One region of the Georgenia soli genome, then DNA from elsewhere that is predicted to be linked to it. Evidence: riboswitches for the same ligand, from Rfam matches in the RefSeq annotation. Region 1 holds a riboswitch; the other holds the start of a gene.
What was found. A riboswitch is a leader RNA that binds a small molecule or an ion and turns the genes downstream of it on or off. The one in region 1 is predicted to bind glycine.

Region 1 (14,523 bases):
CTCGGGCGCACCCAGTTCACCTTCCTGGGCCGGGGTCTCGGCGTCGGGCTGGCCCACGAGGCGGCGCTGAAGATGCGGGAGGCGTCGATCGCCTGGGCCGAGGCCTACCCCGCGATGGACTACCGCCACGGTCCGAAGGCGATCACGGACGACACGTCCGCCGTCGTCTTCCTCGGCGACCGGCCCGAGGGGCTCGTCGAGGAGGTCGAGGCGCTCGGCGCCCTCGCGCTGGCGTTCGACGAGGACCCGCAGCTCACCGTGGTGCGCTGCCAGCTCCTCGCGGTGGCGAACGCCCTCCACAAGGGCATGAACCCGGACACACCGCGCAACCTGACCCGCTCGATCATCCTGAGCCAGGGCTGACCGTGATCGTCGCCGTCACGCCCAACCCGGCCTGGGACGTCACGTACCGGGTGGCCGAGCTCGTGCCCGGTACCTCGCACCGCGTCCCGGACGTGACCGGGCGTGCCGGCGGCAAGGGCGTCAACGTGGCCCGCGTCGTCCGGGACCTCGGCGGCGACGCCCTGGTGGTGGCCCCGGTCGGCGGGCTGCACGGTCAGGCGTTCACCGCCTCGCTGGCGGACGACGGCGTGGCGGCGCGTCTCGTGGCGACGGGGGTCGAGCTCCGCCAGTCCGTCGCCGTGGTCCCGGAACAAGCGTCCGGGTGGGACGGGGGCCATCCCACCCTCTTCAACGAGAGCGGCGAGCCGCTGCCGGACGGCGTGTGGGACGGCCTGGTCGCCACCGTGGCCGAGGCAGTCGGTGAGCTGGGCCCGGAGGTCGTGACGATCTCCGGGTCCCTGCCGCCGGGGACGACCGAGAACCAGCTCGCGGAGCTGATCGGCGCAGGTCGCCGCGGTGGCGCCGCCGTGCTGGTGGACACGTCCGGGGACGCGCTGGTGTGGGCCGCACGCGCTCGCGCGGATCTCGTCAAGCCCAACCGGACCGAGGCGCTCGGAGCCACCGGCACCGGCAACGTGCACGACGCCGCGGCGGCCCTGCGTGAGCTCGGCGCGGGCGCCGTCGTCATCACGGACGGCGGGGACGGCATGCGCTACGACGACGGCGCTACCCGGCTGACCGCCCGCCTGGACACCGAGCTCGCAGGGAACCCCACCGGGGCGGGGGACGCGGCGCTGGCGGCGCTGGCCCTGGGCTGGACGCTGCCGTGGCCGGAGCGGCTGCGCCGCGCCGTAGCCACCTCCGCCGCCTCTGTCACCGAGCCCGTCGCGGGCCGCGTGGACGCGGACCTCGCCGCGTCCCTCCTCGCACGCACCGACCTGAAGGAAGAGACCCTCGCATGACCATCGTGACCGAGCCCGTGGACCTGCTGCGGCGGGCGCGAACCGACCGCCGTGGCGTGGGGGCGTTCAACGTCATCCAGCTGGAGCACGCCGAGGCGTACGCCGCGGCCGCCGAACGCACCGGGTGCGCGGTGATCATGCAGATCAGCCAGAACGCCGTGAAGTACCACGGGGGGCTCGCCCCGATCGCGCGGGCGACCCTCGCCGTCGCCGAGGAGTCGGCGGGAAGCCTCGTCGTCCACCTGGACCACGCCGAGGACCGCGAGCTGGTCAGCGAGGCGATCGCCCTGGGCTTCACCTCCGTGATGTTCGACGGTTCTGCGCTGCCGTACGAGGAGAACGTCGCCCAGACCGCCGACGTGGTCGCCGAGGCCCACGCCGCGGGCGTGCTCGTCGAGGCGGAGCTCGGGAAGGTCGGCGGCAAGGACGGCGTGCACGCGCCCGGGGTGCGCACCGACCCGGACGAGGCGGTGGCGTTCGTGCAGGCCACCGGGGTGGATGCTCTGGCCGTCGCCGTCGGCTCCTCGCACGCGATGACGGAACGCACCGCGGCGCTCGACCTCGAACGGATCGCGGAGCTGCGGGCGGCGCTCGACGTGCCGCTGGTGCTGCACGGCTCGTCGGGCGTGCCGGACGAGACGCTGGGCGCCGCCGTCGCGGCCGGGATGACGAAGATCAACATCGCGACCCACCTCAACCACGCCCTCACCGACGAGGTGCGCCGGTTCCTCGCGGAGAACCCGTCGGTCGTGGACCCCCGCAAGTACCTCGGCGCCGGCCGGCGCGCGGTGGAGGACGAGGTCGTCCGGCTGCTGGGTGTCATCGACGCGCTGTAGCGGCCAGTCGTTCATTCGCGAGTGGTGGAGCTGCCTACGCTCGGGGCGTCGACCAGGCGACGCACCCCGGCGCGTGCCAGCAGCAGCGCAAGGATCAGGAGGGTGACGGGGACGAACCCGCCGAGGCTGACCCGGTCGCCGAACACGAGGTCGACGACCTCGAGGACGACGAACTTGCTGCCGACAAGCAGGACCCAGAGCATCGCGACGGCGATCGCCTTGCCCCCGACGGTCGACGCCGCGCGGAGCCGTCCCCTCAGCCGGCTCTTGATCCCGACGACCACCTCGAGGACGACCTTGAGGAGCACCGCGGTGAGCAGCGAGACCGTGAAGGTCTCCGAGATCACCGAGGGCACGTACTCGATCGCGAGATTCAGCACCACGACGTACACGAAGACGTCGACCACATCGGCCGCTGCCAGCCGCCGTCGTGGCCGCGCGAGACCCGTCATGGCGGTTGCCACCTCCTCACGGTAGCCCGAGCGGTCCCGACATCTGCGGCCTTCGGCCCCGGTCGAGCGAAGCGCCGGCCGCCACTACTGGACGGTCTGTGGCACTTCGAGCCTCCGCAAACCGGCCAGAAGACGTGCAAACCGTCCAGGAGTCATCGCGGAGCCGCACGAACCGTCCAGGAGTCGTCGCTGCACGCGGCGGGCAGAAACCCTGACACCCGCACGCCGACCCTCAGGGGCGAAATCAGGCCCTTCCCCGATCCGCAGACTGCGCGGTCCGAATTGACTGGGTCCCGACATCACCGGTGCGGGTGCAGCGGGCACGACGCCGCCGCGGACCGGTCGACCACGACTAGAGGGCTCACCATGATCGAGGCACGCAACCTCACCAAGCGCTACGGCTCCAAGACCGCCGTCAACGGCATCAGCTTCACCATCCCGCCCGGCACCGTCACCGGGTTCCTCGGACCCAACGGCGCGGGCAAGTCCACGACCATGCGGATGATCGTCGGCCTCGACCGGCCGACCTCCGGCACCGTGACCGTCAACGGCAGGCCGTACGCCCAGCACCGCTCCCCGCTGAAGGAGGTGGGTGCGCTTCTGGACGCCAAGGCCGTGCACAGCGGCCGCAGCGCCCGCTCCCACCTGCGCACCATGGCCGCCACCCACGGGATCCCCGTCCGGCGCGTGGACGAGGTCATCGAGATGACCGGCCTCTCCGCCGTCGCCGGCAAGCGCGTCGGCGGGTTCTCCCTCGGCATGGGGCAGCGCCTCGGCATCGCGTCGGCCCTGCTCGGCGACCCCCGCACCCTGATCCTGGACGAGCCCGTCAACGGCCTGGACCCCGAAGGCGTGAAGTGGGTCCGCACCCTGGTCCGGCAGCTCGCGGCGGAAGGCCGCACCGTGTTCCTCTCCTCGCACCTCATGAGCGAGATGGCGCAGACCGCCGACCAGCTCGTGGTCATCGGCCGCGGCGAGATCATCGCCACCGGCGCCGTCCAGGACGTCATCGACTCCGCCACCGGAGCCGTCGTCAGGGTCCGCACCCCGCAGGCCGCGGAGTTCGCCGGTCTGGTCCGCGCGGCGGGCGCCGTCGTCGATCCCACGGACGACGGCGGGCTCGCGGTCCGCGGCGTCACCCCCGAGCTGGTCGGCGAGACCGCCGCCCGGCACCGCATCGTCCTGCACGAGCTTTCCCTCCAGCGCGCGAGCCTGGAGGAGGCCTACATGACCCTCACCCAGAACGCCGTCGAGTACCGCTCCGAGACCACCCACGAGGCCATGGAGGCCGCCCGATGAGCACCACCGCCACCACTCCCGCCAGCCCTGGCAGCCCCGGCACCGCCGGATCGACCACCGCGGGGTCGCCCACCGCCGAGTCGCCGGCAGCCGGCCCCGGCGCCCGGGCGACCGGTCCAGGCCGCGCCGTCGTCCCTCTCGACGGCTCGGCGCGCCTCACCTTCCTCGGCGTGATGAAGGGAGAGTGGATCAAGCTGCTCTCGCTGCGATCGACGTGGTGGACCATGGGCATCACGGTCGCGGTCATGACGCTGCTCGGCCTCGCGCAGGCCTCCTCGCTTCAGTACTTCGCCGAGGACGCGGCCGCGGCGGGTGCCACCCTGTACGGCGCCGAGGTCGTCATCGGCGGCTACCAGTTCGCCACGGTCACGATCGCGGTGCTCGGCGCTCTCCTCATGACCGGTGAGTACTCCACGGGCATGATCCGCTCCACGTTCGCGGCCGTCCCGTCCCGGCTGCCGGTCCTCGCGGCCAAGGGGCTCGCGCTGGTGGTCGTGACCGTCGTCGTCAGCGCGGCGAGCATCGTCGGGGCGTACCTGGTCGCCCGTCCCGCCCTCGGGAACTACGACCTCGTGCCGTCCCTGAGCGACGCGACCACCTGGCAGGCGTTCGGCGGCATGACGTTCTTCTTCGTCGCGGCCGCCTTCATGGCGCTCGGCCTGGGCGCGGTCGTGCGGCACACCGCCGGCACGATCACCGCCGTCCTCGGCCTCCTGCTCCTGCTGCCCGGCGTGCTGCAGTTCGTCCAGATCGACTGGGTGCAGGACCTGGTCGCCGTCCTGCCGCTGCCGGCCGCCGTGTCCTTCCTCAGCCTCGGCGCGCTGCTCGGCACCAACGAGCTCCTCAGCCCGTGGCAGGGCGTGGCGGTCGTCAGTGCATGGGCGGTCGCGGCCCTCGTGGCGGGGGCGGTCAGCCTGCGTCGTCGGGACGCCTGAGGAACGGCGCGCTACACCCGGGCGGCGTCCCGGCGCAGGCGCCACCAGGCCATCGCGGTGTTTCCCAGCCCGTCGACCGCCAGGAGCACGCAGGACAGGATCCGCAGCCACGACGGCTGGTCGCTCCAGAACCCGAGCAGGCTCGCGCCGACCATCACCGCCGCGAACAGCTCGAACAGGCCGACCGTCAGGTGCAGACGCGGCCGGCGGTGCAGGTACCGGCGCAGCCGGCTGAACGGGTCGTTTCCCGACGGCGCCCGGACCAGGTCGTCCCGCAGCGCGGCTCCCATCAGCCGGGCGGTGCCGGTGGCCTCGATCCGCTCGCCCGGCCCGAGCAGGGACACCGCGTCGGGACCCGGTCCGCGCGTCGTCGGACCGGCAACCTCGGCCGTCGCTCCGGCAACCTCGGCCGTTGCACCGGGAGCCTCGGCCGTCCGCCCGGGAGCCTCAACCACCCGTGCGATCTCGGCGGGGAGCCCCAGGGCGGCCGCCACGGCGGCCAGGAAGTGGTCGCCGTCGGGCGCCTGCGCGGCGGCGACCAGCGCCCTCCCGACGCCGGGGTCGAGGTCGGGGTGCTCGGGGAGGTCGCCCTCGCCGAGCCGGGCGGTCCGCAGCCGCTGCGCGAGCCGCTCGGCGGCGGACCCCTCCGGCACCGACGCGGGGACGACGGCGGCCATCGGGGGCGCCCAGGAGAGCTCGAGGTACAGCGCCCTGCGGCCCTTCCCGGCCACGTACGTGACGGCCCGAAGCTCCCCGCTGCGGCTCATGGCCACGTACGGGAACCCGAAGGACCACCTCCCCGGCGGCTCCGGCTCGAGGTAGGTGCCGTCGTCGGCGACCGCCAGCATCCAGGGGCCGAGCCGGTGCGCGGTGAGGGGCAGCCGGGCGCCGGCGACCAGCGCGCGGGCACCCACGAGGCCCTCACCGCGCCAGGCGTGCACCGACCGCACCCGTCCGGGGGCTTCGTCGAGCTCCGGCTCGACCGGCTCCGCCGGGGTGCCGTCCGGCCCGACGGCGAGCACGGGCCCGCCGCCCGGACCCACGGTGGTCGGGGCGTCCACCAGGACCGTCGCGCGGAGGTGCCGCGCCAGCGCCACCACCAGCGCGTCGACGTCGGTGCCCGGCCGGGGCACGCCGTCGGCCCCGGCGGTCGCGACCCGGGCGTCGTCGTCGACCGCGACACGCACGAGAACCCGGCCCGGCAGGGCCGCGACGTCACCGTCGACGACGGCACCGAGCACGCCCCGGGCGTGCAGCACGGCGGCGACGTCGGACTCGCGGGTCGGGGCGTCCTCGCGGCGGACGGTGAGCGTGAACGGCTCCCACGGAGCGAGCGCGTGCGGCGAGGGGGACGGCTGGTCCATGGGGCTCCTGATCGGGGGAGTGCGGGCGCCCGATCGTACCGACGCGTCAGCGCACCTCTGCGGCGGCCCGCGCGTCCGTCGCCTGCCGACGGCGGTGCCAGCCTGCCGCCAGGGGCATGAGGGCCGCCAGGACGACGAGCCCGGCACCGATCGCGGCCAGCAGCGAGATCGACTCGCCGAACACCGCGGCGCCGAGCAGGAGGGCGACCACGACCTCCCAGTAGGACAGCGCCGAGAGCTCGGCGGAGCGCAGGTGCTTGCCCGCGACCACCAGCAGACCCAGCGCGAAGAGGCCGCAGACGAGGAAGAACGTGACCGCCCAGGCCCAGTTGGTCGCCGTCATGCCGGACAGGTCGGGGCGCGTCACGGCGACCATCGCCGCGGCACCGACGCTGCCGAAGAGGAAGTTCCAGAAGTTGCGGACGTCGGCGGGCATGTCCGCGCGGTAGCGGTAGCACAGCAGGGCCGCGCCGTAGAGGACGCCGGAGGCCGCAGCGAGCACGATCCCGAGGATCTGCTCGTCCGAGCCCGGCGGCCTGGTCCCGCCGATCAGGCCGGCCGCGAGCATCATCCCGACGACGCTCGTGGTCAGGGTGGCGACGGCCAGCTCGGTGACGTGCTCCTTGAGCAGCACGCGCGCCAGCACCGTCGCGATCACGGGCCCGAGAAGGTGCAGGACGACGGCGAGCGAGAGGCTCGTCAGCACGGTCGCCGAAAGATAGGTCGCCAGCGACAGCCCGAGGAAGATGCCGCCCAGCACCACCGACCAGGACAGCCGGGTGCGGCGCAGCACGCCGAGCCGACGGGTGGCGGCGAGGATCACGAGCATGCCCAGCGCGCCGGCCAGCATGCGTCCGAGGGTGAGGGCCTCGCCGATGACGGCCCCGGGGGGAGACGCCATGCGGCCGAAGACGCCGGCCGCACCCATGGCGGTGGTGGAGACGATGATCGCGACGATGCCGAGGCTGCGGTTGCGCCCGTGCGCTGCGGGAGCGTCGCTCGGGCGTGGCTGCCCGCGGGCGGGCGTGGCGGTGGACGGCGCGGAGGTGTCGGTAGAGACGGCCACGGAACTCCTCGTGACAGGGCGCGCGAAAGGCGCGCACGAGCGGGTGCGGTCTTCCCCGCTCTGTCATCGGACCTGAGAGCTTTCGCGGGCCAGGGCCCGCTTGCACCATCGGTGAGCCCGTCAGGGCTGCTTTCCAGAGGAGCCTCGCCGGCGGCGGTTCTGGGGCCTGAGAGATTCCCGGGGAGGTTGCTCCTTCGGCGCCCGCTGATGCGGGACTCTCCCGCCGCGGTTCGGTGGCTGTTCAGTTGTGGACGTTTCAAGTATGCCTTACCGGACGGCACTGTCCGGTGACTGCGACGCCCCGGGCGCGGGTGGGGTTCGTCATAGGGCGATCGCGGGCGCCGGCCAGGCCCGGGGCGAGATGCGCCGCCTGTGCGGCCAGAGCATGCTGAGTGAGGCATCAACCCTTCCCGGCGAGGCCTGCGGGGCCGGCCGGCAGGGGACACGGCGTGGCGGAAGGACGAGCGAGATGAGCGCAGCATCGGCCGCCGAGGCCGTTCTCGACGGCGCGGCCGGCATCCGGCAGTGGCAGGAGGACCTGTACCGGGACCTGCACGCGAACCCCGAGCTGGGGCACCAGGAGACGCGCACCGCGGGGATCGTCGCCCAGGAGCTGAGGTCGCTGGGGTTCGACGTGCACGAGCACGTCGGCACCACTGGCGTGGTGGGGGTCCTCACCAACGGCGACGGGCCGGTGGTGCTGGCCCGCGCGGACATGGACGCGCTGCCCGTGGCCGAGGCGACCGGCCTGCCGTACGCGAGCACGGTGCGCGCGGTCGGCACGGACGGCAAGGAGGTGCCCGTCATGCACGCCTGCGGGCACGACGTCCACGTCGCCTGCCTGCTCGGGGCGGCACGCCTGATGGCCGGCGCGAGGTCGTCCTGGTCCGGCACGTTCGTGGCGCTGTTCCAGCCCGCCGAGGAGCTCGCCGAAGGAGCCAGCCGCATGGTCGACGGCGGCCTGGCGCAGCTGGTGCCCAAGCCCGACGCGGTCCTCGGCCAGCACGTCCTGACCTACCCGGCCGGCACCGTCGGCACCCACGCCGGCCCCTTCCTCTCGCTGGGCCAGAGCATGCGGGTGACGGTGCACGGGCAGGGCAGCCACGGGTCGATGCCCCACCTCTCCGTGGACCCGGCGGTGCTGGCGGCGATGATCGTCGTCCGGCTGCAGACCGTCGTCTCCCGGGAGATCAACCCGGACGAGTTCGCCGTGCTGACGGTGGGGAGGATCGCCGTCGGCACGAAGAGCAACATCATCGGCGACCACGCCGTGCTCGAGCTGAACCTGCGTGCCTACAGCGAGGAGACGCACAAGAAGATGGTCTCCGCCATCGAACGGATCGTGCGCGCCGAGTGCGCCGCGTCGGGCTCGCCCAAGGAGCCGGAGTTCGAGACCTACGACAACTACCCGCTGACCGACAACGACCCGGACGTCACGGCCCGGGTGGCTGCGGCGTTCCGCTCGCACTTCGGTGACGCCGCCACCGCGGTGGGCCGGCAGACCGCCAGCGAGGACTTCTCCATCGTGCCGCGGGCGCTGGGCGCCCCCTACACGTACTGGGCGCTCGGCGGCACCGACCCCGAGCTCTACCGCAGCGCGGCCGAGCGCGGCGCCCTGGCGACAGAGGTCCCCGGCAACCACTCGCCCCGCTTCGCGCCGGTGATCCAGCCGACCCTGCAGACGGGCACGGCCGCCGTCGTGGTGGCCGCGCTGGCGTGGCTCGCGGCCTAGCCGCCGGCGAGGGGGATCGTCCGACGTGGCGGCAGACGTGACGGAGCAGCTCAACACCGTCCTCCCGGACGTGTTCCGGGCGCTCGACCTCACCGGAGTCTTCCTCAACGGCGTCCTCGGGGGCACGATCGCCCGCCAGCGGCGGTTCGACCTCGCCGGCTTCGTCATCCTCGCCATCGTCTCGGCGCTCGGCGGCGGCATGCTGCGCGACACCCTGCTCCAGGCCGGGACCCCGGTGGCCCTCACCGACCCGTACTACCTGGGCACCGCGATGTCCGGCGCGCTCGTCGCGTTCGTCATCCCGCTCGGTGGGCGGTGGTGGTCGCGCACCTTCCTCGTCGGTGACGCCCTCGTGCTCGGGTGCTGGGCCGCGACCGGCTCGACCAAGGCGCTCGCCGCCGGTCTCGGGGTGCTGCCGGCCGTGATGCTCGGCGTCATCACGGCCGTGGGCGGCGGGATGATCCGCGACGTCGTCGTCGGGCAGCCGCCCGTGATCTTCGGCGGGAACACGCTGTACGCGACGTCGGCCGTGCTCGCCTCGCTCGTGGTCATCGGCATGAACGGGCTCGGTGAGCAGACCCTCGGGATGGGACTGGCGATCGTCGTCGGCGCCGGCCTGAGCATCCTGGCCCACTGGCGCCAGTGGTCCCTGCCCTACGCGCCCACCGTGCAGCTCCCGAACCTGCGACCGCGATGGCGCCGCGAGGGTTCCGCCCCGGGCGAGGACGGTCCCGCGCCGGGCCGCGACTAGCCTGCGGGCCGCCGCGCACGGACGGCGTCGATCACGAGCCGCGCGGCCTCGGCGGGGTCGTCGTGCTCCCACACCCGCACCACCGACCAGCCGACGGCCTCGAGCAGGGCGGTGGTGTCGGCGTCGCGCGCCTGGTTCGCGGCCAGCTTCTGCGACCACCACGCGGCGTTGGCGCGCGGCTGGGTCCCGTGCTCCGGGCAGCCGTGCCAGAAGCAGCCGTCGACGAACACCGCGACCCGCGCGCGGGTGAACGCGATGTCGATGGTCCGGCGCCGGTTGCCGGGGACCGGGTAGTTCACCCGGTACCGCATCCCCGCCGCATGGAGACGGCGGCGCAGCAGCAGCTCGCACCCGGTGTCCCGCCGCGCGGCGACGGACATCCGCCGCGAGACCGCGGCCGAGGACGCCCCCGGGTGGGGCGGGACGCGTGTGCTCGTCATGGGGCCTCCGTGCCCCCCAGCGTAGGCCGGCGTCCCTCGTCGCCCTGGGCCTCGCGTCAGCGCCCGACCGGACGGACCGCCGCGTCCGCGAGCCAGTCCGTCGCCGCGGCCGCGCCGACGACGACGGCGAGCAGCCCTCCGTAGAGCGCGACCGTGACGCCCAGGGCCACGGGGGACAGCACCGAGAGCCGCTGCCAGTCCTGCGCGGCGGCGCCGGCGGTCGCGACGACGACGCTCCCGGCCGCGAGGAGCGCCCGGCCGGTCCGCCGTCGTCCCAGGGCGGTCGCCACGGCCCCCGGGAGCAGGGCGGCGACGAAGGTGACGACCGCGACGAGCATCCCGGTGGTCCCGGCGTCGGGGCGCTCCCCGGCCGCCAGCGCGGCGAGGCGCAGGAGCCACACGCACACCCCGCCCGCGACCCCGCCGACGCCGAGCGTGACGACGACGCCGGCAAGCACGCGGGCGGCGCCGGGCATCAGTCCGGGTCGGCCGGCTGGCGGCCGGGCCGCTGCCGCGCGAGCAGCGCGGCGCCGACACCGCCCACCGAGAAGGTGAGCGTGGTGACCGTGACCAGGAGCAGCGGGGCGGTCCAGCCGCCGGTGGCCGAGTTGAGGGCCCCCGCCAGCGGAGCGGCGAAGGTCGCCGCCACGTAGCCGCCGGCCTGGACGCGCGCGGACACGGAGGCGGCCTCACGGTCGGTGCGGGCGACCCGGGCGATGATCGACAGGATCGCGGTGAAGCCACCTCCCTGGGCGATGCCACCGACGATCGCCCACGTCGTGAAGGCCTCGGGCGCGACGAGGAGGCCCAGCGGCAGCGCCACCCAGAAGCCGCCGATCACGGCGACGGGGACCCAGGCAGGGGCGCGGGTGGCGATGAGCGGCACGCCGAACGACCCGGCGATGGCGGCGATCTGGAACAGCGAGGCGGTGGCGCCGGAGGCGGCGGGGTCGAGGCCGCGGGTGTCGGCGAGCAGCGTCGGGAGCCAGGCGGTGACGGCGTAGTAGGAGAACGACTGGCCGCAGAAGGCCACGAGCAGGAGCCAGCCGATCCGGTTCACCCGCTGGGACGTCCGTGCCGTGATCGCGGCCGGCGGCTGCTCGGCCCGGCCGGTGGGTGCCTTCCCGTCTGCGCCGGCCGTGCCGGTCGCTCGGGCCGGGGCGGCGGTGGCGGCCGCAGCGTCGGCGGCTGCCGCGGCGGCGGTCCGCCGGCGGGCGAGCCACATCCAGTACGCGGCGCCGAGGGCCGCGAAGATCCCCCAGGTGGCCAGCGCCCCGCGCCACCCGACCATCGCGGCGAGCGGCGCCGTGCCGAGGGAGGTGATCATCGAGCCGACGTTGAGGGCCGCGGTGTACACGGCCGTCACCGTCGAGGTGCGCCGCCAGTGCACGTCCCGGCGGATCACCACCGGCACGACGATGTTCCCGATGGTGATCGCCGCCCCGATGACCACCGTGCCGAGGAACACCGCCCACGCCGGGCCGGCGGAGCGGACGATCGTCCCCGCAAGCACCCCGAGGAGGCACGCGACGACGGCGAGCTCCGCTCCCGCGCGCCGGATCACGCGCGTCGCGAGCGGGGTGGCGAGGGCGAAGCAGAGCACCGGCAGGCTCGTGAGCAGCCCGGCGGTGGTGGCGGAGAGGCCGAGGTCGGCGCGGATGTCGCCGATCACCGGGGCGGGTGCCACGATCGGCCCCCGCAGGCTCAGTGCCACGAGCACGACTCCGGCGACGACGGCCCAGGGCATCACTCCCCGTGCCGGGGACGGCAGATCGGTCGACATTTGCTCTCGATCGTAAGCCGGGTCGCGCGGCGGTCCGGCCGCGGTCCGGCTGCCGGCCCCGGAGGCCGGCGGCAGCCGTCCGGCCGGTCCGGCGGGTGGTGCCTCAGCGGCGAGGCCCGGCTCCGTCGTCGGGAAGGAGCCGCGCCAGGGAGTCCAGGACGACGTCGAGGCCGAACTCGAACTCGTCCCCGAAGTCGTAGCCGGGCTGCAGGACGCGCTGCGTGGCGTACTCCACCAGGTGCGGGTACTCGCCGGGGTCGAACTGCGCGGCGATCGAGCTCGCCACCTCCGGCGGCGTCTCCGTGCCGGTGAAGGGCAGGCCGGCCTCCTGGACCGCGAAGCCGTAGAGGAAGGCGTCGAGCAGGGCGTAGGCGTGCCCGGTCATCTCCACCGAGAAGCCGGCCGACCGCAGCGTGGCGAGCACGGCCTCGTGGTGGCGCAGCGTGGCGGGCCCCGGGGTCGCGCGTGACTCGAGCAGCGCGATCGCCCAGGAGTGCCGCCGGAGCACGAGCCGGGCCGACGACGTGCGGCGCCGCAGCTCCTCGCGCCAGTCCCCGTCGGGCGAGGGGAGCTCCATCTCGCCGAAGACCACGTCGACGACGCCGTCCAGGATCGCGCTCTTGCTGGCGACGTGGTGGTACAGCGACATCGGCCGGACGTCCAGCGCGGTCGCCAGGGAGCGCATGGTGAGAGCCTCGAGTCCGCGCTCGTCGGCGATGGTCATCGCCTGCCGGAGCACCCGCTCGCGGCTCAGCGGTGCTCGTGCGCTCCCGGCGGGTTCCGGCTGGGCCAATGTTGCGCTCCTCGTTCTCTGGACGTTCTCTGGACGACCGTACTTTGTAAGGGTACGCTCCCGTACTAAGTAAGGCAGACCGCCCGGGGCTGCCCGACGATGCGAGGAGCCGAAGATGGCCGCGAAGCAGGACGTCGCTGAGAACACGGACGGCGGGACGGTGACCGCGGGCACGCTGCGCGCGGTCGTGCACGAGGAGTACGGCCCCGCGGAGGTGCTCCGGCTGGCGCAGGTCCCGCGCCCGCAGCCCGCGGACGGCGAGGTGCTCGTCCAGGTCCGCGCCGCCGGTCTCGACCGGGGCGCGTGGCACGTGATGACCGGGGAGCCGTACCTCGGCCGCCTCGCCTTCGGGCTCCGCCGGCCGAAGAACCCGGTCCTCGGGATGGAGCTGGCCGGCACGGTGGTCGCGCTCGGGCGGGGCGTGAGCCGGTTCGCCGTCGGCGACGAGGTGTACGGCGTGGGGAGGGGGAGCTTCGCCGAGCTCGCCGTGGCCAAGGAGGGGCAGCTGGCCCGCAAGCCCCAGACGCTGAGCTTCGAGGAGGCGGCCGTCGTCCCGGTCTCGGCCGCCACGGCGCTGCAGGGCCTGGTCGAGGTGGGCCGTGTCCGCGCCGGGCAGCACGTTCTCGTCACCGGGGCCTCCGGCGGCGTGGGCAGCTACGCCGTGCAGATCGCCAAGGCCCTGGGCGCCGAGGTCACGGGCGTGGCCGGCCCCGCGAAGCAGGACTACGTGCGCGGGCTCGGTGCCGACCACGTCCTCGACCGCACCCGCGAGGACCCCGCCGACGGCACGCGCCGGTACGACCTCGTCCTCGACATCGCCGGCCGGCCGCCCCTCCGGGCGCTGCGCCGGGCCCTGGCACCGCGGGGCACGGCCGTGCTGGTCGGCGGCGAGGGCGGCGGGAAGCTGACCGGCGGCATGAACCGTCAGCTGCGGGCGGTGCTCCTGTCGATGTTCGTGCGTCAGCGGCTGGCGATGTTCGTCAGCATCGTGCGCGCCCCGGCGCTCGAGCGGCTGAGCGAGCTCGTCGAGAGCGGGCTCGTGATGCCCTCGCTCACCGGGACCTACCCGCTGGACCGGGCGCCGGAGGCGATGCGGGACCTCGTCGCCGGGCGCGTGCGGGGCAAGGTGGCGATCGTCCCGGGCGACGGAGGGCTGTAGCGCCTCGGGGTGACGAATCGCCTGGCGGGGCCTCGCCCGGGCGGGAAGACTCGTGCCATGAGCGACGGCGCCAGACCATGGGTGCTGCACGTGGACCTCGACCAGTTCATCGCCGCGGTGGAGATCCTGCGCAGGCCCGAGCTTGCCGGCTTGCCCGTCATCGTCGGGGGCCGGGGCGACCCCACGGAACGTGCGGTCGTCTCCACGGCGTCGTACGAGGCGCGGGAGTTCGGCGTGGGGTCCGGGATGCCGCTGAAGACGGCGGTCCGCAAGGTGCCGGACGCCGTGTTCCTGCCGGTCGACGCCCCGGCCTACGAGGCCGCGTCCGAGCAGGTGATGGCGGCGCTGCGGGACCTCGGCGGCGTCGTCGTCGAGGTCCTCGGCTGGGACGAGGCGTTCCTCGGGGTGCGCACCGCGGACCCCGAGGCGCTGGCGCGGCGTGCGCAGGCGGCGGTCCTCGCCGCCACGGAGCTGCACTGCTCCGTGGGGATCGGCGACAACAAGGTGCGCGCGAAGATCGCTACGGGGTTCGGCAAGCCGCGCGGGATCTTCCGGCTCACCGCGGAGAACTGGTTCGAGGTGATGGGGGACCGGCCCACGCGGGAGCTG
Region 2 (14,523 bases), 1.8 Mb from region 1:
GGCACGCCGGTGGCCAGCAGCGTGGCCTTGTTGGCGTTCGCCGAGGCGACGGTGGCCTCCGGGTAGGTCCGGCCGAGGAAGGTGCTCGGCACGAGGGGAGTGGAGGTCGGCGTGGTGGACGGCGTCGCCGCCGCCGTGGAGGGGACCTGGAGCTTCTGGCCCACGTAGATCAGGCCGGACGCGCTCAGGCGGTTCGCGTCGATGACGGCGGAGACGGTCGTGCCCCACTTCTTGGCCAGGCCCGAGACCGTGTCGCCGGAGCGCACGGTGTACGTCCCGGAGGAGGCGCCGGCCGGCGCCGGGCTCGTCGGCGCCGCGGGAGCCGGCGCGGCGGGGGAGGAGGCGGCGGAGCCGGGGAGCACGAGCTTCTGCCCGACGTAGATCAGGCCCGACGCACGCAGGTTGTTCGCGCCGATGATCGCGCTGACAGTGGTGCCGTACTTCTTCGCCAGGCCCGAGACGGTCTCCCCGGCACGGACGGTGTGGCTGCGCGTCGCGACGGCGACGGGGGCCGGGGCCGGGGCCGTCGGGACGGCGGTGGCACCCGGGGCGGAGGAGCTGGGCAGCGCGGCCACGCCCGAGAACGTCAGTCGCTGACCCACGTAGATGCGGTCCGGGGAGGACAGGCCGTTCGCCCGGACGACGGCGGACACGGTCGTGCCGTACCTCTTCGCCAGCTCGGAGACGGTCTCGCCGGCGGCGACCGTGTGGGTGACGGTCGCACCCGCCGTGCTCGCCACGCTGACCGCGGGGCGCGCGCTGGGGGCCGCCGCGGAGGGGATCTTCAGCATCTGCCCGACGCGGATGAGCGCGCGGGAGTCGAGGTTGTTCGCGCGGACGATCGCGCTCACCGAGGACCCGGTGCGGGCGGCGATGTGGGAGACGGTGTCGCCCGACTGCACCCGGTAGGTCATCGTCGGCGTCGACGTGCGGGCCTGCGGGGCGAGCGCGGTGGCACCGACCGTGGCGCCGTGCACGCCGGCGCCGGTCGGGACCGGGGCCGCCTGCGCCGTGGCGGCCGGGACCGCGACGCCGACGGCGGTCGTCGCGGCGAGGGCCAGACCGATACCGGCCCGTCCCGCGTGGGTGCGGGCAGTGGTGCGAGAGGCGTTCTCGACCTTCGACATCGATCCTCCAAGGAACGTGCACAGGGGGACACCGGCTCGCAGACGCCCGAGTCCCGTTGTCCGGGGCTTCTCGTGTGAACTGTGTTGTCGGTGGTGCACATGTGACTGATGAAACGAGTGTGACACTAGCGACTAGTGTGGCGTGTCGACAACCGCTTGTCCGAATATCCGAATAGGCTCCTCCCGTGAGCGTCGTGCCTGAGGAGCCTGCCCGTTGGTACTCCGTGCCCGAGGTGGCCGAGCTGATCGGCATCCGGCTGCGGGACGTGCGCGCGATGCTGCGCGACCACAAGCTGCTGGCGGTGCCCCGTGGACCGAACGACGCCCTGTCGGTGCCGGCCGAGCTCCTGCTCGGCCCGGACGAGCAGGACGGCCCCGGCCCGCTGCCCGCGCTGCGCGGCACACTGATGGTGCTCGCCGACTCCGGCTACGACCCGGAGGAGTCGTTCCGCTGGCTGTACACGCGGCACGACGAGCTCGACGAGACGCCGATCGCCGCCCTGCGCGCGCGCCGCACGCACGCGGTCCGGCGAGCCGCCCAGACGATCGCGTTCTGATCGCGGACTGACCGTCGCACCCCGCCCGCGGTACCGCGGGCGCGGCCGGGCGACGCTCAGGCGGTGCGCCGGGTGAGGGCGTCCGCCAGCTCGCGCAGGAGAGCGTCCGCCCTCGGGGGCAGCGATGCGGCCTCCAGCGCGGCCAGGCCGGCGGCGTGACGCTCCGCGATGAGCCGCTCGTGCGCCTCGACGGCGCCGGTCGCCCGCATGACGTCCTGGAGACGGGCGACCTCGTCGTCGCCCAGGTCCGGAGCGCCGACCCGCTCCTGGACGAACGCCCGGTCGGCCCCGTCCGCCCGTTGCAGGGTCATCGCCAGCAGGACGGTCCGCTTCCCCTCGCGCAGGTCGTCGCCGGCGGGCTTGCCGGTGGTGGAAGGGTCCCCGAAGACGCCGAGCTCGTCGTCGCGCAGCTGGAACGCCTCGCCGAGCGGCAGCCCGACGGCGGAGAGGGCGGCGAGGAGGTCGTCGTCGGCGCCCGCGAGCGCGGCACCCGTCACGAGCGGGTGCTCCACCGAGTACCGCGCCGACTTGTGGCGGACCACCTGCAGCGCGCGGGCGAGCGAGGCCTCGCCGTCGTCCTCCCAGGGCTGGGCCTGGGAGCGGATGTCGAGGTACTGCCCCAGCGCCACCTCGGCCGTCATGGCGTCGTAGATGCGCCGCGCGCGCGGACCTGCCGCCGGGCCGGCCGCCGCCTGCGCGGCATCCATCTCCATCGAGGACAGCGAGAGCAGCAGGTCGCCGAGGACGATGGCGCCGGCCTGGCCGTAGGCGTCGGCGCTGCCCAGCCACCCGCGCTCCGCGTGCTCGCCGGCGAACCGGCGGTGGGCGGCGGGCATGCCGCGGCGGGTGAGGGAGTCGTCCATGACGTCGTCGTGCACGAGCGCCGCCCCCTGGAACAGCTCCAGGGCGCTGCCGGCGAGCACCACCGGCCCTTCCAGCGGTGCCGAGGAGGCGCAGGTCCACCCCGCGCCGCACAGCAGCGCCCGCAGCCGCTTGCCGCCGCCCAGCAGGGACCTGGCCGGGGCGAGGAACTCGCCCAGCGGTGCGCCCACGTCCGCGAAGGGCGTGGTCCGCTCGTCGAGGGCGGCCAGGACGCGCGTCGAGACGGCGTCGCGAAGGTCGGTCAGAACGCTCTGCATGCCCCGACCCTATGCGGACAGGACCGGGTCGGACGTCCGGTCGGGAGTGAGGTTCGCCCGTGCGGCACGCCCGACGGGACGCTGTGCACAGCCGTGGCCTGAACGGTGCTCCGTGCACAGGCAGGGCCGCGGCACTGCCTGTGCACAGGGCGCGGGCGGGCCGGCGCCCGCCTCGGGCTGGATGGCCCCATGACCACCGCACAGACCATCCGCCTCAGCGAGTCCTGCGACCTCCTCGCCCTCGTGCCGTACCGGCTCGGCTTCCACCCCGCAGAGTCCGCCGTCCTCGTCACCCTGACCGGCACGCCACAGGGCACGCGCCGGGTCGGGCTCGTGGCACGCATGGACCTCAGCGACCTCGACGAGCCCAGCAGGGGTCCCGCGGCCGCGGCGGTCCTGGCGGGCCACGTCGCCGCGACGGAGCCGGACGAGGGGCTCCTGGTGCTCTACACCGACACCCCGGACGACTCCGGCCGGCTGGAGGCCGTCGTCGCCCACCTCACGGACGCTCTGGACGCCGAGCTGTGGCCGGTCGCCCCCGACCTCGAGACGTGGGTCGTGGGCCCGGACGGCTGGGCGCACCTCGACGCGTGCGACTGCTGCCCCGCCGCCGGTCGCCCCCTCGCCGAGCTCTCGGCGTCGGCGGGGGCCCTCGCGATGGTCGTCGCCGGGTACGGCGCCACCGGCCGGCGGTCCGACCTGGGGGTCGAACGGGTGACGGACACCGACGCGCTGGGGGCTGCGCACGTCGCGGCGGAGGAGGAGCGGCGACGCCGGGCGGCGGTGCTGCGCTCCTGCGGCGGTGCGCCTCTCGTGCGCGGGGCGGCGTTCGGCGTACCCGGCGCCCGGCCCGCCCGCGACCAGCTCCCGCTCGAGCGCTGGCGGGAGGACGCGGCACGCCTGTGGGACGGTGCGGTCGCCAGCGCCGGACCGGGCCCGGCCGGCGGGGCGTCCGCCGAGGCGCTCGGCAGGCTCCTCGTCGCGCTCGGGGACAAGGTGGTCCGAGACGCCGTCGTCGCCGCGGCCATGGTGGGCGGGGGCGCGTGCACGGCGGAGTTCCTGGACCCCGACGTGGTCGTGCGCGCCTTCGAGACCGAGACGCCGCCGGACCTCGGTGCCGTCGGCGCCGCGATCGCGCTCGCCCACCGGGTAGCGGCGCACGCACCGCCCGGCGACGGCGGCCCGGCCCTCGGCCTGCTGGCCTACCTCGCGTGGTGGGGGAACGAGGGGGCGCGGGCCGACGTCGTCGCGCGGCAGGCCCTCGCCGAGGAGCCCGGGCACCGACTGGCCGAGCTGGTGGTCGCCGCGCTCGACGCCGGCGTGCCGCCCGCGTGGGTGGGGCGTCGATGACGGACCCGTCCCGCAGCCGCTCTCCCGGCCCGCCACGCGCTCTCCGGGTCCTGGCCGGGCCGCCGATCGGGTAACGTCCCCGCCACGGTCACCGGGGGCCGCCCTCTCGGCGGCAGGAACGGAGCAGGTATGGCGGTCGTCGTGGGTTACGTGACCACGAAGGAAGGCTCGGCGGCGCTCGACGCGGCCGTGACGGAGGCCCGACGGCGGGACTCGCGCCTCGTCGTGGTCCTCGCGCGCCGCTCGCAGGGCGAGGAGAGCTCGACGCTCGAGGCCGAGGCCGACACCGTGCGCGACCTCCTCGACGACGCCGACATCGCGTACGACATCCGGCAGCTGCGCCGCTCCGAGGATGTCGCGGAGTCGCTCGTCGCGACCGCGGAGGAGGTCGGCGCCGAGCTCATCGTCATCGGACTGCGCCGCCGCTCGCCCGTGGGCAAGCTCATCCTGGGCTCGAACGCGCAGCGCATCCTGCTCGACGCGCCCTGCCCCGTCCTCGCCGTCAAACCCGTCAGCGCCCCCTGAGGCTGCCCGCCCCGCGGGCGGTGGTAGCGTGCAGCCACGCGGGAGCCGGTAGTGGGCGCCGCCACAAACTGCATATCGGGCCGTCATGAGTCGGCACGGGAGAGTCGTCCTCGCGACGCACCGAAGGAGCAACCGCCCCGGCAATCTCTCAGGTTCCAGCACCGTGTCGATCAGGCCACTCTGGAAAGCAGTCCCACGCGCGGCCTCGTGCGGCGCGTGACGGCTCACCCACGGTGAAAGGGATCCACGGGGATCCCGAAGCTCTCAGGTAACCAGCACAGAGGGGGAGCCGTTCGACGTGCGCGACCGCGCACCGGCCCGACGACCGACGGAGCTCCACGCATGACCACCGACCTCCTGCGCACCCCGCTCTACCCCGTGCACCGCGACGCCGGCGCGGCCAGCACACCGTTCGCGGGCTGGGAGATGCCGCTGCGCTACACCTCCGACCTCGCCGAGCACGCCGCGGTGCGCGAGCGCGCCGGCCTGTTCGACCTGTCCCACATGGGCCAGATCGAGGTGTCCGGCCCGGGGGCGGCGGACGCGCTGGACCACGCCCTCGTCTCCCGCAGCTCGACCCTGGCCGTCGGGCGGGCCCGCTACACGATGATGGTCGCGCCCGACGGCGGGGTGCTGGACGACCTCATCGTCTACCGCCTCGCCGAGACGGAGTTCCTCGTCGTCGCCAACGCCGCCAACCGCACCGTCGTGCTCGACGAGCTGACCGTCCGTTCCGGCGAGCGCGTCCACATCGCCGACCGCACCGAGGCGCGTGCGCTCGTGGCGCTGCAGGGCCCGGTCTCCACCGAGGTGCTCCAGCGCGTCACCGACGCCGACCTCGGAGCGCTGCGGTACTACGCGTCGGCCCCCGCCGAGGTCGCGGGCGTGCCCGTACTCCTCGCCCGTACCGGCTACACCGGCGAGGTGGGGTTCGAGCTGTCCGCCCCGGCCTCCTCCGCCGTCGACCTGTGGACCGCGCTGCTGGAGGCCGGCTCGGACGCCGGGGTGGTCCCGTGCGGGCTCGCCTGCCGCGACACGCTCCGGCTCGAGGCCGGCATGCCCCTGTACGGGCACGAGCTCACCCGCGACGTCACGCCCTACGAGGCCGGGCTGGGCCGCGTCGTCGACCTCGAGCATGACTTCGTCGGCCGCGACGCCCTCGCCCGGCGCGCGGAGAACCCGACCGGGACGACGCTCGTCGGTCTCGCCGGGGAGGGCCGGCGCGCCGCCCGCGCGGGCAGCGCGGTGCTCGACGGCGACGGCGAGATCGGCACGGTGACCTCCGGCGTCCTGTCTCCCACGCTCGGCCGCCCGATCGCCATGGCGCTCCTCGACGAGGCCCGCGCCGCCGTTGGGACCGTCCTGGAGGCCGACGTGCGCGGCCGCCGCCAGCCCATGACCGTCGTCGACCTCCCCTTCTACCGCCGGCCCCGATGACCCGGCGCACCAGACCTGACGGCGCCGCACGGCGTCCGTCCCGCACCTCGTCCCCGACCAGTCATTCCCGCACCGAACGGAGCCACCCGTGAGCTACCCCGACGACCGCCAGTACACCGCCGACCACGAGTGGATCGCCGTCGACGGCGACACCGCGCGCGTGGGCATCACCTCCTACGCCACCGAGGCGCTCGGCGACGTGGTGTACCTCGACCTGCCCGAGGTCGGCGCCACCGTCTCGGCCGGCGAGTCCTGCGGCGAGATCGAGTCCACCAAGTCCGTCTCCGACCTCGTGGCCCCCGCCGGGGGCGAGGTCCTCTCGGTGAACGAGGCAGCCGTCGACTCGCCCGAGACCGTCAACTCCGACCCGTACGACGAGGGCTGGCTCTACACCCTGCGCGTGACCGACCTGCCCGAGGGCCTCCTCGACGCCGACGGCTACGCCTCGCTGGTGGAGGGGCAGGGCGCGTGAGGGCGTTCTCCGACCGTCACATCGGGACCGACGCCGGCGCGCAGGAGCAGATGCTCGCCGCCGTCGGCGTCACCACCCTCGAGGAGCTGGTCGAGGCGGCCGTCCCGGACTCGATCCAGGACGAGGGCGCACCCGCCGGCCTGCCCGAGGCCGCGTCTGAGCACGAGGTGCTCGCCCGCCTGCGCGGCCTCGCCGCCCGCAACACGGTGCGGACCTCGATGATCGGCCAGGGGTACTACGACACGCTCACCCCGCCGGTCATCCAGCGCAACGTGCTGGAGAACCCCGCCTGGTACACCGCCTACACCCCGTACCAGCCCGAGATCTCCCAGGGCCGCCTCGAGGCGCTGCTGAACTTCCAGACGATGGTCATCGACCTCACCGGCCTGGAGGTGGCCGGGGCGTCCATGCTCGACGAGGCGACCGCGGCCGCCGAGGCGATGCTGCTGGCCCGCCGGGCCACGAAGGGCGCGGGGGGCCGGTTCGTCGTCGACGCGGACACCCTCGCCCAGACCCTGGCGGTGCTGGAGACCCGGGCGGCCCCGCTCGGCATCGAGCTCGTGCGCGCCGACCTCGCCGAGGGGCTCGACGGCGTCGACCTCGACGGCGTCTTCGGCGTGCTCGTCCAGCTTCCCGGCGCGTCGGGGCGGGTGCTGCCCCGCTCGGTGCTCGACCGGGTCGTCGGCGCCGCCCACGAGGCCGGCGCGCAGGTGGTCGTCGCGGCCGACCTGCTGGCGGCGACGCTCCTCACGCCCGCCGGCGAGCTCGGCGCGGACATCGCAGTCGGCACCACCCAGCGTTTCGGGGTGCCGCTCGGTCTCGGCGGTCCGCACGCCGGCTACCTGAGCGTGCGCAAGGGCCTGGAGCGTCAGCTTCCCGGCCGGCTGGTCGGGGTCTCCCGCGACGCCGACGGCGACACCGCGCTCCGGCTCGCGCTGCAGACCCGCGAGCAGCACATCCGCCGGGAGAAGGCCACCTCGAACATCTGCACCGCCCAGGTCCTGCTCGCCGTCATGGCCTCGATGTACGCCGTGTACCACGGGCCCGACGGGCTTCGGGAGATCGCCGAGGGCGTCCACACCCGGACGCGCGCGCTCGCGGCCGGGCTGCGGCGGGCGGGGGTCCGCCTCGCCCACGAGCACTACTTCGACACCCTCGAGCTGGACGTGCCGGGGCAGGCCGAGGCCGTGCGCCGGGCGGCGCTGGAGGAGAACATCACCGTCTGGGTCGAGGACGGCGACCGCGTGCGAGTCTCCGTGGACGAGGCCACCACCGACGAGGACGTCGCCGCGCTCGCGGCGGCGGTCGCCCGGACGGTCGGGGCTGCGGCCGACGCCGCCCCCGGCGGCGGTGCGGACGACATGCGGCCCGAGGAGACGGCCGGGGGGGCCGCCGAGGTGGCCCTGCCCGCGGACATGCGCCGCACCAGCGAGTACCTCACGCACCCCGTCTTCTCGAGCTACCGCACCGAGACGGCGATGATGCGCTACCTGCGCCGGCTCTCGGACAAGGACTACGCGCTCGACCGAGGCATGATCCCGCTCGGCTCGTGCACGATGAAGCTCAACGCGGCGGCCGAGATGGCCGCGATCAGCTGGCCGGGCTTCGCCCGCATCCACCCCTTCGCGCCGGCCGAGGACGTCGAGGGCTACCTGGAGCTGATCCACGACCTCGAGCGCTGGCTGGCCGCCGCCACCGGCTACGACGCCGTGAGCCTGCAGCCCAACGCCGGCTCGCAGGGCGAGCTCGCCGGCCTGCTGGCCATCCGGGGCTACCACCGCTCCCGCGGGGACTCCGAGCGCGACGTGTGCCTGATCCCGGCCTCCGCGCACGGCACCAACGCGGCGTCCGCGGTGCTGGCCGGCCTGCGCGTGGTCGTCGTGGCCACCGACGAGGGCGGCAACGTCGACGTGGCGGACCTGCACGCCAAGATCGAGGAGCACGCCTCCCGGCTCGCCTGCATCATGATCACCTACCCGTCCACCCACGGGGTGTACGAGGAGCAGGTCCGCGAGGTCTGCGAGGCGGTGCACGCCGCGGGCGGCCAGGTCTACATCGACGGCGCGAACCTCAACGCCCTCGTGGGGCACGCCCGTCCCGGCGCCTTCGGCGGGGACGTCTCCCACCTGAACCTGCACAAGACCTTCTGCATCCCCCACGGCGGCGGGGGCCCGGGCGTCGGGCCGGTCGCGGCGCGGGCGCACCTCGCGCCCTTCCTGCCGGGCCACCCGCTGGCGCAGGACGGCGACCGGCGCTCCGGGGCCGTCTCCGCGGCGCCGTACGGCTCGCCGTCGATCCTTCCCATCAGCTGGGCGTACATCGCGCTCATGGGCGGGGAGGGGCTGCGGCGCGCCACCGGAGCGGCGGTTCTCGCCGCGAACTACGTGGCCGCCCGGCTGCAGGAGTACTACCCGGTCCTCTACCGGGGCGAGAGCGGCCACGTCGCTCACGAGTGCATCCTCGACCTACGGCCGCTGCGGGCCGCCACCGGCGTCACGGTGGACGACGTCGCCAAGCGCCTCATCGACTACGGCTTCCACGCCCCGACCATGAGCTTCCCGGTCGCCGGCACCCTGATGGTCGAGCCGACCGAGAGCGAGGACCTGGCCGAGCTCGACCGGTTCTGCGAGGCGATGGCGGCCATCCACGCCGAGGCGCAGCAGGTGGCGGCCGGTGCCTGGCCGCAGGAGGACAACCCGCTCGTCAACGCCCCGCACACGGCGCAGATGCTGACGGGGGAGTGGGACCACCCGTACACGCGGGCCGAGGCCGTCTACCCGGTGCCCTCGCTGGTCGAGGGCAAGTACTGGCCGCCCGTGCGACGCGTGGACGGCGCCTACGGCGACCGGCACCTCGTCTGCGCGTGCCAGCCCGTCGAGGCGTACGGCACGACGTCCTGACGCGGACGGCGGACGGCGGCCGACGAGCTACCGACGGCGCCCCGGGCGGTCCGTGAGCGGACCGCCCGGGGCGCCGTCGTGCCGTGCGCGCGGGCACCGTCGTCGCGCACGCACAGGGATACGGGCCCGACGGAGGGCATAACCATGGGGGTCGCGACGTTGTGACGGGTGCGGCGGGCAGCCGGGCCCGCCGATCTCGGATGTCGCCACGACCACGAACAAGGGTGCCGGGCTGGCTCGCCGAGGCTATAATTATAGGGTTGCGACGGTCTGAACGGATCGATCGTCGGCCCCCGCACCCCGCCGAAAGGTTATTCGTGACGTCCTCCTCTGCCTCCAAGACCACCTCCGCCCGCAAGGCGGGCCAGCCCGCTGAGGCCCCGGTGGACCAGGCTGCGCCGGCCGAGACGGCCGCGGCGCGGAAGGCGACGTCGAAGACTGCCGCCAAGAAGGCGCCGGCCAAGGCCCAGCCCGCGGAGCCCGCCAAGTCCGCCTCGCGCGCCAAGAAGGGTTCGCTCAAGGCGGTGCCCGACGTCGCCGAGGAGCCCGAGGCCAAGGACGACGAGACGCCCGCCGGCGAGACCGGCTTCGTCGTCTCGGACGCCGACGACGACGACGCGCCCGTCCAGCAGGTCGTCACCGCCGGGGCCACCGCGGACCCGGTGAAGGACTACCTCAAGCAGATCGGCAAGGTCGCCCTGCTGAACGCCGAGCAGGAGGTCGAGCTCGCCAAGCGCATCGAGGCCGGCCTGTTCGCCGAGGAGAAGCTGGCGGCCGAGAGCGAGAACCTGGCACCGAAGCTGCGCCGCGAGCTGCAGTGGATCGCCAACGACGGTCACCTCGCCAAGAACCACCTGCTCGAGGCGAACCTCCGTCTCGTGGTCTCCCTGGCCAAGCGGTACACCGGTCGCGGCATGCTGTTCCTGGACCTGATCCAGGAGGGCAACCTCGGTCTGATCCGCGCGGTGGAGAAGTTCGACTACACCAAGGGCTACAAGTTCTCCACCTACGCCACGTGGTGGATCCGTCAGGCCATCACCCGTGCGATGGCGGACCAGGCGCGCACCATCCGCATCCCGGTCCACATGGTCGAGGTCATCAACAAGCTCGCCCGCGTGCAGCGGCAGATGCTCCAGGACCTGGGCCGGGAGCCCACCCCGGAGGAGCTCGCCAAGGAGCTCGACATGACCCCCGAGAAGGTCGTCGAGGTCCAGAAGTACGGCCGCGAGCCGATCTCGCTGCACACCCCGCTGGGCGAGGACGGCGACAGCGAGTTCGGTGACCTCATCGAGGACTCCGAGGCCGTCGTCCCGGCCGACGCGGTCAGCTTCACGCTCCTGCAGGAGCAGCTCCACGCCGTGCTCGACACGCTCTCCGAGCGAGAGGCGGGCGTCGTCTCCATGCGGTTCGGGCTGACCGACGGACAGCCGAAGACCCTCGACGAGATCGGCAAGGTCTACGGCGTGACGCGCGAGCGGATCCGCCAGATCGAGAGCAAGACCATGTCGAAGCTCCGTCACCCCAGCCGCTCGCAGGTCCTGCGCGACTACCTGGACTGAGCTGCCCGCACGCACGGCACGAGGCCCGCACCGTCACGGTGCGGGCCTCGTGCTCTTCGGGCGCTGCGGCGCAGGCTATCCCGGTGACGGGCGACGACGACGTGCCGCGTGCGCAGGGTGCGAGATGGCCTTCCAGACCGATCGTCGTGGCCCTGGCCGTCAGCGTCGCCGCGCACGCCTGGGGCGCGAGCAGGGCGCTCCGGAAGGAGCAGCGCTCGCTCGACGCGCTCTTCCCGTCGCCGGAAATCAGCGTGAGCTCGCCACCGGGGCGCCCGTAGGCTCGCGGCCATGACGACGCCGCCGCTCGCCCCGCCCCGTGCCACCGCCCTGACCTGGCGCCCGATCGCCGTCGCCGACGTGCCGTCCTGGCACGAGCTCGTGCAGGCAGTGGAGGCGCACGACGACACCTCGGAGCGCAACACGCCCGACGACCTTGTCGACACGCTGACGGACGGCAGCTGGAAGGACCCTGCCGCCGACACGATCCTCGGGCTCGACAACGACGGCCTGCCGCGCGCGTTCGGCGTCGTCGAGGTCCGGCCGGGCGACACCCGCACCGTGCGCGCCTTCTGCTGGGGCGGCGTCCATCCGGGATGGAGGGGCCGCGGCATCGGCCGGGAGGTCCTGCGCTGGCAGGAGGAGTGCGCCCGGCGGAAGGTCGCCGTTGCCGCGCGCGAGCTCCCCGCCGTGATGCGGGTGCACGCCGACGAGCACGTGCTGCCCGCGCGCCGCCTGCTCGAGCGTGCGGGGTTCCGCCCGGAGCGCTGGTTCGTCGACATGACCCGCCCGCTCGACGCCGCTCACCCTGTCCCGGAGATCATCCTGGAGGCGCCCCTGCGGCTGGTGCCCCTCGGCGACGTCCCGGCCGAGGCGGTCAGGCTCGCCCACAACGAGTCCTTCGCCGGGCACTGGGGCAGTGAGCCTCGTTCTGCCGAGGACTGGCAACGGTCGGTGGTCGGCTCGCGATACCTCCGGCCGGACTGGAGCTTCGTGGTGCTCGACGGGGACGAGGTCGCAGGGTACACGGTCGCCTCGGCCTACGAGCAGGACTGGGAGGTCCAGGGCTACACCTGCGGCTGGACGGACCTCCTAGGCGTGCGGCCGGCCTGGCGCCGCCGGGGCGCCGCGCCCGCGCTGCTGGCCGCCTCCATGCGCGCGTTCGCCGCCGCCGGCATGGAGCGTGCCGATCTGGGCGTGGACACCGAGAACGGGTCCGGGGCCCTGGCGCTGTACACGCGCCTCGGCTATCGCGCCGACCGGAAGGGCATTGCCTACACCAAGGCTCTCTGACCGAGCCGTAGCACCGCGAACCGTCCGCGGCGCCGCCCACCGCCAACCAACCGCGGCGCCACCGACCGCCACGCGCGGGTGGGCGCCACGCGCCGATGCCACTACGCGCCATGCGCCATACGTCGGTGACCGCAGGTGGACCGCCGTCGGCGTCCAAACATCTAGTTGCAAAGGAGTGCTTGCAAAGGCTCCTTTGTATCGGTACGGTTCTCGCATGACCACCGGCCAGCCCGCCCCGCAGGAGCGGCCCCAGCGCGTCCTCGACGTCGTGGCGCTCAAGGCGCTCGCGCACCCGCTGCGCACCCAGCTGTGGGACGCGCTGATGGCGGGTCCTGCGACGGCCAGCCAGCTTGCCGAGCGGCTCGGGGAGTCCTCGGGCCTGACCAGCTATCACCTGCGCCAGCTCGCCAAGCACGGCTTCATCGAGGAGGCGCCCGGGCGGGGCACGGGGCGCGAGAAGTTCTGGCGCGTCGTCGAGGCGGACACCCGTATCGAGCACGGGCGTGCACGGACGCCGGCCGGTCGTGAGGCTCTCGCGATCTTCGGCGACGAGTGGTTGCGGCTGCGCTACCGCTCCGCCGCCCGCTACCACGAGCGCAAGCGCTCGGGCCGTGAGGAGGAGTGGGCCGGGGCCGCTGCCGACCTGGACTCCTACCTGCATGCGACCCGGGAGGAGCTCTCCGAGATGGTCGAGGAGTACACGGAGCTTCTCACCCGGTGGGGGGAGCGGCTGGGCGCCCGGAGCGAGAACGAGCGCCCGCCCGGCGCCCGGACCGTCGAGATCCAGTTCCGAGCGTTTCCGCGCGATCCTGGCGCGCCCCCGGGCGCCGGGACGAGCGACGACCGACCTGCCGAGGGGAGGGAGAGATGATGGACCCGAGCCTGATCGACGCCTTCACCGCACGCAGCCTGGGCGTGCCGATGGACGAGATGCTGCGGGGCCGGGCCGCACGGCTCAGCCCTCGCCGCAGCGCCCGTCGGCGCACCCCGTTCCTCAGCACGGACCGCCCCCGGCCCGACGCGCAGCTCTGACTGGCGCGCAGCTCTGAGAAGAAGTGATACGACGACAACGACGGCCGCCACCCGTTCGGGTGGCGGCCGTCGTCGCAGTTCGGGTCGCGGTCAGCGGGCCGCGGCGCCCTCCTCGGAGTGGAGGCGGTCGGTCTCGTCGTGGATCTGCGTGGCGACCTTGCGCAGGGCGTCCTGGTGCTTGCGGGCGTGGTGGGCGCAGAAGAGCAGCTCACCCGTCGCCATGTGCACGCGGACGTACGCCTGCGCACCGCAGGCGTCGCAGCGGTCCTGGGCGGTCAGGGCGGGGACATCGGTCGTAGTGCTCACACCGACATACAACCATCAGACCCCGCCTTCCATACCGCGGGGGCGCGGCGGTTCGCTCCCGGCGTAGCAGCTGTGGCCCCCGACACCGGCGCCGTCGCGGTGATCCGGCGCACGACTCGCGGGTCGGAGCAGGAACCGGCGCCGCAGAAAACCTAGGATCGTCGGGTGTCCACCGCCATCGCCACCGGGTCCAGCTACACCGCGCGCCACCTCTCCGTGCTCGAGGGGCTCGAGGCCGTCCGCAAGCGGCCCGGCATGTACATCGGCTCGACCGACTCGCGCGGGCTCATGCACTGCCTGTGGGAGATCATCGACAACTCGGTCGACGAGGCGCTCGAGGGGCACGCGAGCAAGATCGACATCGTGCTCCACCCGGACAGCTCGGTGGAGGTGCGCGACGACGGCCGCGGGATCCCGGTCGACACCGTCGAGTCGGTCGGTCTCAGCGGCGTCGAGGTTGTCTTCACGAAGCTGCACGCCGGCGGGAAGTTCGGCGGCGGCTCGTACGCGGCCTCGGGCGGCCTCCACGGTGTGGGCGCCTCGGTGGTCAACGCGCTCTCCTCGCGGCTCGACGTCGAGGTCGACCGCGGCGGCAAGACCTACCGCATGACCTTCCACCGCGGCGAGCCGGGCGTGTTCGACGACCGCAAGGGCGTCTCACCGGACGCCCCGTTCGAGCCGTTCACCTCCTCCTCGGAGCTCACGGTGGCCGGCAAGGTCAAGCGCGGGGTGTCGGGCACCCGGGTGCGCTACTGGGCCGACCGCCAGATCTTCCCGGTGACCGCGGAGTTCTCCTACGCGGACCTCGTCGAGCGGGCGCGGCAGACCT

Region 2: it holds a riboswitch for glycine, as region 1 does, so the genes downstream of both, gcvT (glycine cleavage system aminomethyltransferase GcvT) here and ATJ97_RS09675 (DMT family transporter) in region 1, are expected to answer to the same signal.

Annotation. Positions count from the first base shown of each region.
Region 1 is NZ_PDJI01000004.1:1,840,592-1,855,114, reverse strand. It holds gene ATJ97_RS09710 (SIS domain-containing protein) at 1-363, shown strand, start outside; gene ATJ97_RS09705 (1-phosphofructokinase family hexose kinase) at 366-1,304, shown strand; gene ATJ97_RS09700 (class II fructose-bisphosphate aldolase) at 1,301-2,140, shown strand; gene ATJ97_RS09695 (hypothetical protein) at 2,152-2,604, opposite strand; gene ATJ97_RS09690 (ABC transporter ATP-binding protein) at 2,959-3,891, shown strand; gene ATJ97_RS09685 (ABC transporter permease subunit) at 3,888-4,826, shown strand; gene ATJ97_RS09680 (hypothetical protein) at 4,838-6,190, opposite strand; gene ATJ97_RS09675 (DMT family transporter) at 6,237-7,256, opposite strand; glycine riboswitch at 7,401-7,489, opposite strand; gene ATJ97_RS09670 (amidohydrolase) at 7,726-8,988, shown strand; gene ATJ97_RS09665 (trimeric intracellular cation channel family protein) at 9,014-9,739, shown strand; gene ATJ97_RS09660 (very short patch repair endonuclease) at 9,736-10,179, opposite strand; gene ATJ97_RS09655 (hypothetical protein) at 10,236-10,655, opposite strand; gene ATJ97_RS09650 (MFS transporter) at 10,655-11,962, opposite strand; gene ATJ97_RS09645 (TetR/AcrR family transcriptional regulator) at 12,066-12,755, opposite strand; gene ATJ97_RS09640 (NAD(P)-dependent alcohol dehydrogenase) at 12,871-13,914, shown strand; gene ATJ97_RS09635 (DNA polymerase IV) at 13,972-14,523, shown strand, end outside.
Region 2 is NZ_PDJI01000004.1:38,382-52,904, forward strand. It holds gene ATJ97_RS01655 (lytic transglycosylase domain-containing protein) at 1-1,127, opposite strand, end outside; gene ATJ97_RS01660 (Rv2175c family DNA-binding protein) at 1,313-1,684, shown strand; gene ATJ97_RS01665 (polyprenyl synthetase family protein) at 1,741-2,823, opposite strand; gene ATJ97_RS01670 (DUF4192 domain-containing protein) at 3,013-4,173, shown strand; gene ATJ97_RS01675 (universal stress protein) at 4,303-4,698, shown strand; glycine riboswitch at 4,785-4,872, shown strand; glycine riboswitch at 4,873-4,989, shown strand; gene gcvT (glycine cleavage system aminomethyltransferase GcvT) at 5,041-6,135, shown strand; gene gcvH (glycine cleavage system protein GcvH) at 6,224-6,607, shown strand; gene gcvP (aminomethyl-transferring glycine dehydrogenase) at 6,658-9,507, shown strand; gene ATJ97_RS01695 (RNA polymerase sigma factor) at 9,825-11,066, shown strand; gene ATJ97_RS01700 (GNAT family N-acetyltransferase) at 11,355-12,356, shown strand; gene ATJ97_RS01705 (helix-turn-helix domain-containing protein) at 12,571-13,227, shown strand; gene ATJ97_RS19645 (hypothetical protein) at 13,224-13,388, shown strand; gene ATJ97_RS01710 (DUF7455 domain-containing protein) at 13,479-13,694, opposite strand; gene ATJ97_RS01715 (DNA gyrase/topoisomerase IV subunit B) at 13,860-14,523, shown strand, end outside.